2 regions of the Streptomyces sp. NPDC047971 genome follow, and region 1 is predicted to be linked to the other one. Evidence: riboswitches for the same ligand, from Rfam matches in the RefSeq annotation. Region 1 holds a riboswitch; the other holds the start of a gene.
The links. A riboswitch is a leader RNA that binds a small molecule or an ion and turns the genes downstream of it on or off. The one in region 1 is predicted to bind cyclic di-AMP.
Positions count from the first base shown of each region.

Region 1 (7,771 bases):
ACGACCTCGGGGCGCAACGGGGCCTGACGCTTCGTTACGACAAGACCTCGGTGGCCCGCTGGGTGTCGAAGGGCATGGTGCCGCAGGGCGCCGCGCCGCATCTGATCGCCGCCGCGATCGGCCAGAAGCTCGGCCGGCCGGTGCCGCTGCACGAGATCGGCCTCGCCGACGCCGACCCGGCGCCCGAGGTGGGTCTCGCCTTCCCGCGCGACGTGGGCGAGGCGGTCCGCTCGGCCACCGAGCTGTACCGGCTCGACCTCGCGGGCCGACGTGCCGGCGGCGGTGGGATCTGGCAGTCGCTGGCGGGATCCTTCGCGGTCAGCGCCTATGCGACCCCCGCCTCCCGCTGGCTGATAACGCCCGCCGACGCGTCCGTCGAGCGCCTGCTCGACCCCGTCGAGGGCCCGGGGCCCGAGGGACCCGAGACCGGTCCCCACGCGCGCGTGGGCCACAGCGACGTCGCCAAGCTCCGCGAGGCGGCCGAGGACGCGCGGCGGTGGGACTCCAAGTACGGGGGCGGTGACTGGCGTTCCTCGATGGTCCCGGAGTGCTTACGGGTCGACGCCGCACCCCTGTTGCTCGGCTCGTACTCGGACGAGGTCGGCCGGGCGCTCTTCGGCGCCACGGCCGAGCTGACCCGGCTGGCCGGCTGGATGGCCTTCGACACCGGTCAGCAGGAGGCCGCCCAGCGCTACTACATCCAGGCGCTCCGGCTGGCGCGCGCCGCGGCCGACGTGCCGCTCGGCGGATACGTCCTCGCCTCCATGTCCCTCCAGGCCACCTACCGGGGCTTCGCCGACGAGGGCGTGGACCTCGCCCAGGCCGCCCTGGAGCGCAACCGCGGGCTCGCCACCGCCCGCACCATGTCCTTCTTCCGGCTCGTCGAGGCGCGGGCCCATGCCAAGGCCAACGACGGACCGGCGGCCGCGGCCGCGCTGAAGGCGGCCGAGGGCTGGCTGGAGCGGTCCCGGGACGGCGACGCCGACCCGTCGTGGCTCGGCTTCTACTCGTACGACCGGTTCTGCGCGGACGCCGCCGAGTGCTACCGGGACCTGAAGGCGCCGCGCCAGGTGCGCCGCTTCACCGAGCAGGCGCTGTCCCGGCCGACGGAGGAGTTCGTCCGCTCGCACGGGCTGCGGCTCGTGGTGTCGGCGGTGGCCGAGCTGGAGTCGGGCAATCTGGACGCGGCGTGCGCGGCGGGCACGCGCGCGGTGGAGGTGGCGGGCCGGATCTCGTCCGCCCGCACCACCGAGTACGTCAGGGATCTTCTTCACCGACTGGAGCCGTACGGGGACGAGCCGCGGGTCATCGAGCTGCGTGAGCGAGCGCGCCCGCTGCTGATGGCTCCGGCGTGACGCGTGTCCCACCGTGTTTAACCGCATTGTCAGTGGGTCAGTGCACTATCGGGGTGGGAGGTGGTGCAGGTGTCGGTGTCCGCACGGTCGGTACGCGACGTGGACTGCGATGTGCTCGTCGTCGGCGGCGGGATCGTCGGTCTGTCGACGGCGTACGCCCTGACCCGTGCCGCGCCCGGCACCCGCGTGACGGTCCTGGAGAAGGAGCACGGCCCGGCCCTCCATCAGACGGGGCGGAACAGTGGGGTGATCCACAGCGGGATCTACTACCGCCCGGGGTCCCTGAAGGCCCGGTTCGCGGTCGCGGGCGCGGCCGAGATGGTCAAGTTCTGCGCCGAGTACGGCCTGCCGTACGAGGTCACGGGCAAGCTGATCGTCGCGACCGGGCGGGACGAGCTGCCCCGGCTGCACGCGCTCGTGCAGCGCGGCAGGGAGAACGGCATCCCGGTGCGCGAACTCGGCCCCGCGCAGATCAGCGAGTACGAACCGCGCGTGCGAGGGCTCGCCGCGATCCATGTCGGCACGACCGGGATCTGCGACTACGGAGCGGTGGCGGCGCAGCTCGCCGAGTCCTCCGGGGCTCGGATCCTGTACGGCTCCGAGGTCACCGCGGTCGACCGCCGGCCCTGGGGCGTCGCCGTCCGCACGGCCGCCGGGGCGGTGGTGCGGGGACGGGTCCTGGTGAACTGCGCGGGGCTGCACTGCGACCGGGTGGCGCGCCTCGCGGGCGACGAGCCGGGGATGCGGATCGTCCCCTTCCGCGGCGAGTACTACGAGCTGGCGGACCCGTTTCTGGTGCGCGGCCTGGTCTATCCGGTGCCCGACCCGGCCTTCCCCTTCCTCGGGGTCCATCTGACGCGGGGCGTCGACGGCGGCGTGCACGTGGGACCGAACGCGGTGCCGGCGCTGGCCCGCGAGGGATACGGCTGGTCGGCCGTCCGGCCCGGCGACCTGGCGGGGACGCTGGCGTGGCCCGGGGCGTGGCAGATCGCGCGGGAGCACTGGCGGTACGGAGCGGGGGAGCTTCGGCGGTCGCTGTCGAAGCGGGCCTTCACGGAGGCCGTGCGCCGACTGCTGCCGGTGGTGGAGGAAACGGATCTGCGGCGGGCGCCCGCGGGCGTGCGGGCGCAGGCGGTGCTGCGGGACGGCACGCTCGTGGACGACTTCCTGATCCGCGAGGCCCCGCGGACGATCCATGTGCTGAACGCGCCGAGCCCGGCGGCGACGGCCTCCCTCCCGATCGGCCGGGAGATCGCCACGAGGGCCCTGTCGTTCCTGTAGTCAGCGCCACAGCGGAGTGGGGTGAGCGCGCCCGTAGAATTGTGGGCATTGTGTCTGAGTCTCGAGAAACCGCCACCCGCCCCGTCGCCGAGCCCGTCGTCTTCCAGCGGGGCAGCCAGAGGTTCGCCGCCGGGGAAGGGCCGCTGCCCGATCCCGCCGGTTCGCACCACGAACGGCGTATCCGCAGCTTCCAGCCCCGCCGCAGCCGCGTCACCGCGGGGCAGGCCGAGGCGATGCTCAAGCGGTGGCCCGACTGGGGTCTCGACATCGACGGCAAGCGGATCCTGGATCTGCGGGAGATGTTCGGCGGTCTGCCCGTCGTCCTGGAGATCGGCTTCGGCATGGGCGAGGCCACCGCGAAGATGGCCGCCGCCGACCCCGGCACCGGCATCCTCGCCGTGGACGTCCACACCCCCGGGCAGGGCAACCTCCTCGGTCTCGCCGACCGCAACGGCCTCGAGAACGTCCGGGTCGCCAACGGCGACGCGATCATCCTGCTGCGCGAGATGCTCGGCGCCGACGCCCTCGACGGCTGCCGCGTCTACTTCCCGGACCCCTGGCCGAAGAAGCGTCACCACAAGCGGCGCCTGATCCAGCCCGAGTTCCTGACGCTGCTCGCGACCCGGATGAAGCCCGGTGCCGTCCTGCACTGCGCCACCGACTGGGAGGAGTACGCCGAGCAGATGCTCGAGGTGCTCTCCGCCCACCCCGGTTTCGAGAACACCCAGGCCGACGGCGGCTACGCACCCCGCCCGGCCTTCCGCCCCCTCACCCGTTTCGAGGGGCAGGGCCTCGACAAGGGCCACGTCGTGCACGACCTGCTTTTCGCCAGGGCGTAGGAGGCCGGGGGCGGAACTCCCTCGCGGGCTGTCAGTTCCTGTCGTTAGGGTCGCTGACGTGTCGAACCACGTGCCCGTCCCCGCCCGGGACACCGAGGAGCCCGCCTTCCCGGCCGTCCCGGACCGCGCCCAGTGGCGCTACCGGCCCCGCCGCGCCTTCTGGCGCAGCAGGGTGGTCCGGGTGGTCGCCGTGTTCACACTGCTGGCGCTCTGCGCGCTGGTGATCCTCGCGATCGTGCGGGACGAGACCGGCACCGAGGGCTTCCTCGTCGGCCTCGGTCTGGCCGTCCTGCCGGTGCCTCTGCTGGTCGCCGCCTTCCGCTGGCTCGACCGCGTCGAACCGGGCCCCTGGCGGAACCTGATCTTCGCGTTCTGCTGGGGCGCGTTCGCCGCCGCGCTCGTCTCGATCATGGCCAACTCCTTCGCGGTCCGATGGATAGCCACCGCGACCGCCGACCCGGCCTCCGCCGACACCCTCGGCGCCACGGTCGTGGCACCGGTGGTCGAGGAGAGCGCCAAGGCCGCCGCCGTCCTGCTGATCTTCCTGCTGCGCCGCCGCGACTTCACCGGTCTCGTCGACGGCGTGGTGATAGCGGGCCTCACCGCCAGCGGCTTCGCCTTCACCGAGAACATCCTCTATCTCGGCCGGGCCTTCGGGGAGGACCAGGAGATCGGCACGTCCGGCATCGGTTCGATGACCGCCGGCACCTTCTTCGTACGGATCGTGATGTCGCCGTTCGCGCATCCGCTCTTCACCGTGCTCACCGGTCTCGGCTTCGGCTTCGCCGCTCTGGCCACCCGGCGTCAGCGCGTGCGCCGCGTCCTGCTGCCGGTGACCGGGCTCGTCCTCTCGATGGGCGTGCACGCCCTGTGGAACAGCTCGGCGACGGTCCTCGGACCGTGGGGCTTCATCGTGGTGTACGGCATCTTCATGGTGCCCGCCTTCGGGCTGCTGACGTGGCTGGCGATATGGAGCAGGCAGCGGGAGCTGCGGACGATATCCGGGCAGCTCCCGGCGTACGCGGCGGCCGGCTGGCTCTCCCCCGCCGAGCCGCTGGCGCTCTCCTCGATGCGGGCCCGTTCCCTCGCCCGGGACTTCGCCCGCCGTACGTACGGCGCGTCGGCCGCCGTCGCGGTCGGGGAGTACGAGGCGTTCGCGACGACCCTCGCCTTCCTGCGGCACCGCGCTCTGCGCGGCGCGGGCGGCCCGGACTTCATCGCCCGCGAGCAGGAGCTGCTCCACCATCTGTGGCAGCGCAAGTCGGTCGCCTCCCCCGCCCTGACCTACGCGGCGCGGGCGACGGGCCAGGTCTGGGCCCCGCCGCAGTACCTCGACTACGGCGGCTACAACCCCTACCGGAGCTAGGGCCGGTCGGCGGGCCGGGTGCGGCCGGTCCCGACGGGGTCGGGGGTGAAGGGGTGTTCCGGCAGCCCTGACGTCGGGGGGGTGCCGCCAGGACTGCCGGAGTCGTGGGGCCGTGCGCGAGGGACGCGCCCCGCGCGAGGAGCGCGGGAAGGCCGTACGCGAAGACGCGCCCCGGGCGAGGAGCGCGCCGGGGCGCGTCGAAAGGCTCAGTGGCCTCGTCCGCCCGGTGGGGTCAGACCGACAGGCCCTTGTCCCGAAGCCAGGCCGCCGGGTCGATGCCGTCGCCGCCCGCGGTGTGGACCTCCAGGTGCAGGTGCGGGCCGGTCACGTTGCCGGTCGCGCCGACGCGGCCGATCGTCTCGCCGGTGCCCACGGACTGGCCGACGCTCACCGTCATCGAGGACAGGTGCGCGTACCAGACCTCCGTGCCGTCCTCCAGCTCCAGGACGATCCGGTAGCCGTACGAGCCGGACCAGCCCGCGGACTTGATGGTGCCGCCGTGGACCGCCTTGACCGGGGTGCCGGTGGGCGCGGCGAAGTCGAGGCCGGTGTGGTAGCCGGAGGACCACATGGAGCCGGACTGGCCGTACGTGGAGGTGAGGGTGTACGAGGAGGTGGGGAGCGAGTAGCTGGCGGCGAGCTTGGCCAGGCGCTCCGCCTCGGCCTTCGCCGCGGCCTCGGCCTCGGCCTTCTTCTTCGCCTCCGCGGCGGCCTTCTCGGCCGCGTCGGCCTTCGCCGCCGCCTCGGCCGCGGCCTTCTCGGCCGCCTGCTTCTCCGCCTCGGCCTTCTCGGCCGCGTCGGCGGACGCCTGCTGCTGCTCGGCCTGCTGGAGGATGCGGGCGCGCAGTGCCTCGCCGGCGTCGGCGGTGGACTCGGCGGCGGAGCCGCCATCGATCTTCGCGGCGTCGTCGGCCGGGAGGGCGAGGGTGGCGGTGAGCGGCTGCGGGTTGTTCGTCCCGGAACCCGCGCCGTCCTCGTCGGAGATGAGCTCGCCGACGCCCGGCAGTTCGGAGGCGTCCGGGAGGTTCAGGTCCGGGAGCGAGATGGAGACCGGGGGCTTGTCCTTGGCGGTGGCCATGCCACCGGCGCCGACCGCCGCGATGACACCGACGCCGAGGACGGTGGAGGAGCGGGCGAAGGCCGAGCGCTGCTTCACGACACGGTGGCGGCCACCGGAGCGGGCCTGCTGGCGAAGGGAGTCCTCGGTGGGGTTCCACTCCCCCCACGCCGTGGCGTCGTCCGAACCGGCGGCGCCCGGAGCACCGAACGCTTGGAACCCGTCGAAGGTGTCTTCGGGCGCAGGGGTGTTGGACGCCACGGAGGCGTACTCCTTTCCTTCCTTCTCGCCTACCGGGTTAGCTGACGGGTTCGGAGCAGGAAGGTCTCCTACGGGCGGTGTCGCACGGGTGCGACGGTGCCCGATTCACCCCAAGTGGTGGTTCCCCGGTTCCCTTTCAGGATTCGGCGCACGCGCACGGTGCCGTCTCTTGCGACGGCTGGGACGACCGCGCTGCGTTATCGAACGTTAATAGACAGGACGGTGGGATTCCAAGCCGTTCCTCTTGATCGTTCACGAGATTAAGGCGGTACAGACCGATTTGACCACGCTTCAGTAAACCCCTGTACGGAGGGAAAAGAACTGACGGTGTGTCACTTGTTATCTCAGCGGTACCTCTCCACTACGCATGGTCACGGCACCACCGGCATCGTCCGCCGCCGCTCCGGCTGCCCCGTCGCCGGACGGCTCACCGCGAGCAGCGCCATGTCGTCCGTGGAGCCCCCGCCCGTGTACCGGCGGACGTCGTCGACCAGGGCGTCCAGGAGCTCCTCGGGCCCCGGGAAGATCCGCCCCGAGAGCCGCTCGGCCGGATCGTAGAAGACGCCCGCGGAGTCGCGCGCCTCGGAGAGCCCGTCGGTGTAGAAGAGCAGCGTCGCGCCCGGCGGGTAGGCGTTCTCCTCCGCGCGGTCGGGCCACGCGGCCAGTTCGCCCATGCCGAGCGGCAGCGCGGGCTCGCTCGGCGCCAGCAGCTCCAGGGCCCCGTCCGCGTGGAGCAGCAGCGGCTCGGGGTGGCCGCGGTTCAGCACCCGCACCCGTCCGTCGACCCGCGGGATCTCGGCCAGGACGGCCGTGGTGAACCCCTCGAAGGCGTCGAGGCTGGAGCGGCGCATGCCCTCCCGGGCCAACGCCCGCTCCAGCCGCTGGGCCACGCCCTCCAGGGTCGCCTCCTGCTCGGCCGCCTCCCGGAAGGCGCCGATCACGATGGCGACCGCCTCCACCGCGTCCAGCCCCTTTCCCCGCACGTCTCCGACGACGAGCCGCACCCCGTACGGCGTGTCCTGGACGGCGAACAGGTCGCCGCCGATGAACGCGTCCGCCTGTGCTGCCTCGTAGCGAGCCGCCACCTGGAGACCGCCGATCCGCTCGGCCGGCGTCGGCAGGACCGCCTTCTGGGCGGCCGCCGCGATCACCCGGGCCGAGGCCAGCCGCTCGCCGCTGCGCACCACGACGCGGTTGATGAGCAGGGCGAGGGCGGCGACGGTGGCGGTGGTGAACGTCTCGGTGAGGGAGGGGATTTCGGCTGCGGTGTCGTTGTAGAGGTGCAGACCGACGCCGGCGAGGATCGCCGCGATACCGGTGAGCAGGGTCGTCAGCATCGAGAAGAACGGCGCCGCGATGAGCGGAGCGGCCGAGAACATCGGGGCGGCCGTGTACGCGGGCGGGGTGGAGAGGTCGAAGACGACGCCGCCCAGGATGACGAGCGGGGGCAGGGCTCGGATGAACCGTCGGGCCCGCTCGGCTCGGGGCCCCGGACGCACGTCCATCTCGCCGCCGGCACCTCGCTGCCCCTGCCCCACCTGTGCTCTCCTGCCCGGTCCGTACACGGCGACGGACCGTACCGCGCCCTCCCCAGGGTGGCGGGAGCCGCGCC
Region 1 covers NZ_JBEZNW010000012.1:152,907-160,677, reverse strand. Annotated here, with positions in the region: gene AB0D99_RS14775 (MFS transporter) at 1-1,355, shown strand, start outside; gene lhgO (L-2-hydroxyglutarate oxidase) at 1,425-2,636, shown strand; gene trmB (tRNA (guanosine(46)-N7)-methyltransferase TrmB) at 2,687-3,475, shown strand; gene AB0D99_RS14760 (PrsW family intramembrane metalloprotease) at 3,534-4,841, shown strand; gene AB0D99_RS14755 (M23 family metallopeptidase) at 5,074-6,159, opposite strand; cyclic di-AMP (ydaO/yuaA leader) riboswitch at 6,171-6,318, opposite strand; gene AB0D99_RS14750 (PP2C family protein-serine/threonine phosphatase) at 6,531-7,664, opposite strand.

Region 2 (7,771 bases), on a different contig from region 1:
GACTACATGCTGGCGGGTGACGCCATGGGCGCCGAGGCCTGCATGGTCCGCCATCTCAGCCACGTACGGTCCCTGTGGGCGCGGGACGAGGCCCGTGCGGCGCCGGACGCCGTGGCCCCGGCTCCGCGCCGTGCGAGCGGGTGAGGTCGAGCTCCGGGGCAAAACGGTCGATAATGGACCTCATGGCCCGTAAGGCAGAAGCTCAGCCTCATCCTCCCTCGACCCTGTCCGTCAAGGGTCGGGACATGCGTCTGCGCACGATCGGTTTCGTGGTCCTCGCGGTCGCCGCGATCTGGTTCATCGCCGCGAACACGGGATCGGTCACGATCAGACTGTGGATCCCCACCGTCACCCTGCCCCTGTGGAGCGTCCTCACGGTCACGCTCCTCGTCGGGATCGTCCTCGGCCTCTACATCGCCCGTCGCCGCGCACGGCGCTGACGGCTCCGCGCATGGGCGACACGGCACCGCGGCTGGACCGCGGCGAGGCGCTCGCCGCCACGGGCGTGGGCTGCTTCCTGTGGGTGCCGGCCACCGGACAGCTGATCCTCGACCCCGTGGGCCGTGACGCCCTCGACCTGCTCCCCGAGGAGTACCACGGGCTTGCCACCGACCTCCGCCCGAAGATCCTCCGCGACGACTGGACGCTGCTGTCGGCCCTCGGCGAGGAGCTGCGGGGCGGCCGCAGGGACGCGTACAGCGCCTACTTCCGGGTCGCGCTCCACGACGGCCGCAGCCGCTGGACGCACGTCCGGGGGAACGCCGTACGCGCGGGCTCGGAGGGACCCGCGCGGGTGGTGGGGGTGGTCCGTGACGCGAGCCTGGATCTGTCACCCTCCGCGATCCGTCCTCCGGCCGACGAGGACAACGACCACCTGCACGCCCTGGGCGAGGCGGCGATCGCCCTGGCCCGGGCGATGAGCGTGTGCGAGGTCGCCGCGGTCCTGGGCGACGAGCCGTGTCTGCGCAGGCTCGGAGTGAAGGCGATGTCACTCGCCGTGCTCGAACAGGGACGGCTCAGGCTCGTCCGTTCGGTGCTCTCCCTGGACGACGCCGAGCCGCCCCAGAAGTCCCGGCTCGCCGACTCCTGGCCGCTGAACGACGTCGTACGCTCCGCCAGGCCGCTCTTCTTCACCTCCGTGCCCGACTTCCTCGACCGCTATCCGCGGCTCGCGCCGCACCGGCACGGCTTCCACGCGACGGCGGCAGCGTTCCTGCCGCTGGTCGAGCAGGGGCAGCCGCTCGGCGCCATGGGCATGTTCTACGACGACACGACCTCGTTCTCCCTCGCGGACCACACCCTGATGACCGCATGGGCGAGGGCGGTGGCCCGCGCCCTGCACCGGGTCACCATGCTCGACCGTTCGAGGGAGATCGCCGCCGGACTGCAGAACGCCATGCTGCCCCGCAGGATCCCCGAGACCCCCGGCGCCCGCATCACCGTGCGGTACCGGACGGCGCGGGCGGGCGTCCGGGTCGGTGGGGACTGGTACGACGCGGTGACGCTGCCCGACGGCGCGGTGGGGATCGCGATCGGGGACGTGCAGGGTCATGACACCGAGGCCGCGGCCCTCATGGGGCAGCTGCGCGTGGCCATGACCGCGTACGCGGCCGAGGGCCATCCGTGCGGGTGGGTCCTGGCCAAGGCGTCGGCGTTCCTCGCCGAGCTGGCCGCCGACCGCTTCGCCACCTGCCAGTATCTGCGGATCGCTCTCGCCACCGGCGCGGTCGACGCGGCGAACGCCGGCCATCCGCTGCCGCTGCTGCGCCGCGCGGACGGCACGGTGGACCGGCTGGAGCTGTCCGTCGGGCCGCCCCTGGGGCTCCCCGCCGACTGGGATCCCACCCCGTATCCGCCGACCACGGCGCGGCTCGCTCCGGGCGAGACCCTGCTGCTGTACAGCGACGGGCTGGTCGAGCGGCCCGGCGAGGACATCGACCGCGGGCTGGCGCGGCTGGCCGCCGCGCTCTCGGGCGGCCCGTCGGATCCGGAGGAGCTCGCCGACCACCTCCTGGACACCCTCACCCCCGGACCGCACGCGGAGGACGACGCGGCGTTGCTGATGCTGCGCCGGGACGGCCCGTGACCGCCGCGACTCCGGCACCGGCCCACCTCCGACCAGCGCCGCCCATTGGTCTGCCTCGCCACCAATCATCTTCCAAGCATCAAGCGCACCTTGGAAGTTCACCGAAGAATTACCGCACGGATCTATACCTTTAGGCCGCGCTCCCCCATCCTTTCCTCGGTGTGCCGCTGGGGCACGCAGTGACGCGAGAGGCGGGGCATGACTCCCATCAGCCGCAGGGGATTCGTCGGGATCGGGGCAGGTCTCATGGCGGGCGCCGCGCTCCCCCCGGGTACGGCATCGGCCACCGCCGCGGCCGCCACCGGCACGCTCACCGACGTCAAGCACGTCGTGATCCTCATGCAGGAGAACCGCAGCTTCGACCACTACTTCGGCAGGCTCCGCGGCGTCCGCGGCTTCGGCGACAGGGCCGCGGGCAACATCCCGGGCGGCTGGGGCACCTTCAACCAGCCCAACTGGGGTGGCCGTCAGTACCCGTGGAAGCTGAGCTCCACCCCGCCCGCCGGCGGCGTCGACGGCGAGACGCTGGCCCAGTGCAACGGCGACCTGCCGCACAGCTGGACCTCCCAGCACGCGGCGTGGAACAAGGGCCGCATGGACAACTGGGTGACCGGTGTCGGCAACACCCGCACCCTCGGCTATCTCGACCGCGGCGACATCCCCTTCCACTACGCCCTCGCCGACAACTACACGATCTGCGACGCGTACTTCTGCTCGGCGCTCAGCGCCACGGGCCCGAACCGCACCTTCCTGTGGAGCGGAAGGATCGACGCCTCCAGCAAGGACGGCGGGGACGAGTCCGGGCTCACCTGGGAGACCTACGCCGAGGCGCTCCAGCGCGCCGGGGTGAGCTGGAAGGTCTACCAGAACGCGCAGGACAACTACGGCGACAACGGTCTCGCGTACTTCAAGAGGTTCACCGACGCGCGCCCCGGCGACCCGCTGTACGACCGCGGCATGGGCTCGGTCCCCAAGGTCACCGGATCGACCCCGGACGACATCGCCGCCGCGATCCGCGCCGACGTCGTCGCCGGGACGCTCCCCCAGGTCTCCTGGGTCGTGGCCAACGAGGCGTTCTCCGAGCATCCGTACGCCCCGCCCGGCGACGGCGCGCACTTCGTGGACCTCGTCTACCGGGCGCTGGCCGCGAACCCCGAGGTGTTCGACGGGACGGTCCTCTTCCTCAACTACGACGAGAACGACGGCTTCTTCGACCACGTCCCGCCGCCGGTCGCACCGCCCGGGACCCCGGGCGAGTACCTCGACGGCGTCCCGATCGGGCTCGGGTTCCGGGTTCCCATGCTCGTCATGTCCCCGTGGACCCGCGGCGGTTGGGTCAGTTCCGAGGTCTTCGACCACACCTCCGTCCTGCGGTTCATGGAGACCTGGACGGCCGCCCTCGGCACTCCCGCCGCGTGCCCGAACATCAGCGCGTGGCGGCGCAGGGTCACCGGTGACCTCACCGGGGTCTTCGACTTCGCGCACCCCGTCTTCGGCGTTCCCTCGGGGCTCCCGTCCACCGCCGAGGTGATCGGACAGTCGACCTGTGCCCCGCTGCCCAACCCGGTCCCGCAGGACAACGCCCTGCCCGCCCAGGAGGCCGGCACCCGCCCGGCGCGCGCCCTGCCCTACCAGGTGAACGGCAACCTCGACCGGTTCGAGTTCGGTGCCGCCGGCAAGATCCTGGCCTGGTTCTCGATGACCAACCAGGGCGCCCAGGCGAAGCGCGCCGCGCACTTCACGATCCATCCGCACCAGCACCGGGACACGGCGGCCTGGCAGTACACCGTCGACGCGGGCACGACGTCGACGGACTACTTCAACATCGGGCTCGGGTCGGGATCCGGCAAGTACGACATCTCGATGATGGGCCCGAACCGCTTCCTGCGCCGGTTCATCGGCGACGCCTCGAAGCCGGGCAGGGCCGTCGAGGTCGCGGCGCGGTTCGCGACCGAACCGGGCACCGGCAGGACGGCGATCTACTTCACGATGACCAACGCCTCCGCCGGGCCGGTGACCTTCACGATCCGCTCGAATGCCTACCGCTCCGACGGGCCGTGGACGTACACGGTGGCCGCGAACTCCTCCCGGGAGGACTACTTCAACGCCGTGGCGTACCACAACGGCTGGTACGACTTCACGATCCTCGCCGACGTCGACGGGACCTGGTCGCGCCGCTACACGGGCCACATCGAGACCGGCGCGGCGAGCGTCACGGGCTGACACACAGCCACACTCTCCACCCAAAAGGGGCACAAGGGTCTTTATTAACCCTTGTGCCCCTTTTCTCAACTCACCTGAATTAGCCGTAATGACCGATTTGACACTCCTGGTGAGATGAATCACGCAAAGGGCCTTCAGCGATCTTCTCGCACCTTCCGTCCCCTTACCCCTCAAGGAAGTTCAGCGCGGCGGACGCGGCGCTGAACCCTCTCTCGAATTACCCACGGACAAGACGTCTTGTTTCTGTCGACATTTCTCGCCTACGGTCACCTCGACCCGGACGGATCGCCTAATCCTGCCACCGTCCGAAAAGACCGATCATTCACCCGAAGGCAGGAGCGGGGGACCCACTATTCGCCGGTCCGGATTCTCCGGAGCGGCTCGGGGTGAAGTCGCACGTGTGCGGCCGGGCATCTCCAGCCCGAACCCGACAGCTCACCCCGCAGGCGCCGGAGAGGAATGCATCATGCCCGCACACGGTAAGCACCGGCGCCCCAAGCGACGTCCCCTGACCCGCGGTATCGCCCTCGCGAGCACGGGCGGCGCCGCACTGGCCCTGCCCCTGGTCGCCACGGCCACGGCCCACGCGGCGCCCCAGGCGGCCCCCGCGGCCACCCCCGTCGAGAAGACCGTCTTCAGCGCCCCGGTAAAGATCGCGGAATCAATTCCGGCCGCCCAGAATTCTGCTGCCAAGACCTATAAGGTCGTCCCCGGCGACTCCCTTTCGGTGATCGCGCACGAGCAGGACGTCCAGGGTGGATGGAAGGCCCTGTACCGCGCGAACCGCAGCGCCGTGGGTGACAACCCGTCACTTATCCACCCCGGTCTCGAACTCACGCTCAGCGGGAATTCCGCCACCGCTCCGAAGCAGCCCAAGCAGTCGAAGTCCTCGGCCCGTTCGGACGCCGACCGGGCCGACCGCTCGCAGCAGCGGAGCGCCGCTCCCGCCAAGGCCGCCCCCGCGAAGCCCGCCGCCGCGGCTTCGGGGAAGGCCGCCGCCGCGGCCCCCAAGGCAGCCCCGGCGAAGGCCTACGCCGACAACCTCGACGGCTGGATCCGCGAGTCGCTGGACGTCATGGCGCGCTACGGCATCCCCGGCACGTACGAGGGCATCCACCGCAACATCATGCGCGAGTCCTCGGGCAACCCGCAGGCCATCAACCTCTGGGACTCCAACGCCGTCAAGGGCACCCCGTCCAAGGGTCTCCTCCAGGTCATCGAGCCGACCTTCCTCGCGTACCACGTGCCGGGCACGTCGATGGACCTCTTCGACCCGGTCGCCAACATCACCGCGGCCTGCAACTACGCCGCGGACCGCTACGGCTCCATCGACAACGTCAACGGGGCCTACTGACCGACCCTCGCAGCGCGTCGACGCCATGCCCCGGCCCCTCACGGGCCGGGGCTTCGGCGTTCCCGTCAACCGGTGTGGGGCATTCCGCACCCATGTCGCGTTCATGGCGGGCACCATGGGCGACTGATGATCCACGCCGGGGGGCGCGGATCCCGTCCCAGGGGGGAACGACGCATGAAGAGAACGCTTGCCGTGTCCGCGGCCGCGGCCGGTCTTGCCGGACTGCTCACCGCTGCCGGTCCGGCCGCGGCGCAGACGCCCGGCGCCGCCTCCGACAGCACGTCCGGGGCCGCGCGGTGCGCGTCCGGCCCGACCGTCCTGCCTTCGCTCCCGCCGGACACCCGTGCCGGCTTCTCCTCCGAGGGCGTGCACGATCTCGGCCCGCGGGGCCTGGCCGTGGGCGCGAGCGGCGGCCTGCCGGTGTACTGGAGGGGCGAGCGGCTCCACAAGGTGCCCCTGCCCGAGGGCTACGACGAGGGCGTGGTGCGGGCCGTCAACCGGCACGGACTGATGGCCGGATGGGTGAGCCGCCGCTCCGACGGTTCGACCGCCCTGTTCAGCTTCCGTCCCGGAGCCGAGTCGGTGCGGCTGTTCGCCCAGGGGGTGGCGCGGGGCTCGGTCGACGTGGATGTCGACGACGCCGGGCGGATCGCGGCCGTCGACAGCGACGGCGCGCCGAAGGTGTGGCGGGGAGGGACGGTCACGCGGGTCCTCGCGCTGCCGCCGGACGCGGGGCCCGGCACGGTCGTGACCCGGATCACCGGTGTCAACGCGCGCGGCGACGTGATCGGCGCGGCCGAGCGGTCGGACGACGGCCCCGACGGATTCACCTGGAGCTCCTTCCCGATCCTGTGGCCGGCGGACGGCGGCCCGGCCCGGGCGCTGCCGGTCGAGCGCGCGGAGTACCTGGTCCACAACACCGCCGAGGGCATCGACGACGCGGGGCGCGTGGTCGGATCGGTGTCGGTCAGCGACCGGTTCGACCCGACGAGCGAGCCCTGGTCGTGGACGCCGCCGTACCAGGACCACGGCTCCTCGCCCGGCGTCCTCGCCGGGCAGCAGGAGGGCGAGTTCGACGCGATCAGCCCGACGACCGGCGTCGCGGTCGGCACAGCGACGTCCCACGAGGAGGGCGCCCCCCTGCTGCCCTACCAGGCGCAGCTGTGGCCGGGCCACGGCCCGGTCCTCGCGCTGCCGTCGCTCGCGGGGGACCGCGACGCGTCGGCCCGCGCCGTGGCCGACGACGACCGGGCCGGCGGTGTCGCCGTGGACGCGTCCGGGCTCGCCCGTCCGGTGATCTGGCACTGCGCCGGCCGACAGGCGTACCTGCCCCAGGGCTCGTAGCGGAACCGGCGGTGTGACGGGCGCGGACCGGTCCCACCGGTCCGCGCCCCGACCGGTCAGACGTCGAGCCGGGCCGGGTCCGGGGCGGGCGTCGTGGCGGACGTGGTCCGGGTGCGGCGCACGGAGACCCGGAGCGTCACGGCGGCCGCGACCCCCGCGACCAGGCCCCAGGTCAGCGCCGCCGGGACACCGACGCCGAGGACCCCGGACAGGTGCAGGAGCCCCCAGCGCAGTCCGGAGCCGTCCGTCGAGATCCGCAGCAGCTGGCTCGCCAGCAGCGCCAGGACGGTCGCGCAGACGGCGCCCACGGCCATCGCCGGGACGGTGGCCCGGGTCAGCAGGGCGGGCAGCCGGCGCAGCGCGCACCAGACGACGGCGAGCAGGAGCACGTCGGCGGCCCGGTAGAGGATCCAGTCACCGAACCCGCCGGTCGCGGGGGTGTCCCAGGCACCGAGCAGCAGCCACGTGCGCAGCAGGTCGCCGGGCTCGGCGAACAGCCCGCCGTCCGGCGAGAACGTCTGGATGGCGGCGGCGACCGGCTGGTACGAGAGGACCACGAGGGACACCGCGATCATCGCCGTCCCGACGGAGGCCGACAGGCGGGCGGCCCGTGCCGGCACCACCTCCTGCGGCAGCGGACCCGCGCCCTTCGCGGTGATCCGCGCGACGACGACGGTCGCCACCGCCGCGACCAGCGCGGTCCCCACGAGGACCTGCCGCCCGGCGCCGATCATGCTCGCCAGCTGGGGCAGGAGACGGTAGCT
Region 2 covers NZ_JBEZNW010000002.1:15,969-23,739, forward strand. Annotated here, with positions in the region: gene AB0D99_RS02670 (GntR family transcriptional regulator) at 1-144, shown strand, start outside; gene AB0D99_RS02675 (LapA family protein) at 246-440, shown strand; gene AB0D99_RS02680 (SpoIIE family protein phosphatase) at 452-2,086, shown strand; gene AB0D99_RS02685 (phosphocholine-specific phospholipase C) at 2,285-4,309, shown strand; cyclic di-AMP (ydaO/yuaA leader) riboswitch at 4,612-4,771, shown strand; gene AB0D99_RS02690 (LysM peptidoglycan-binding domain-containing protein) at 4,776-5,663, shown strand; gene AB0D99_RS02695 (hypothetical protein) at 5,838-7,007, shown strand; gene AB0D99_RS02700 (hypothetical protein) at 7,064-7,771, opposite strand, start outside.
Region 2: linked by a shared signal. The riboswitch ahead of AB0D99_RS02690 (LysM peptidoglycan-binding domain-containing protein) and the one ahead of AB0D99_RS14755 (M23 family metallopeptidase) in region 1 are both predicted to bind cyclic di-AMP.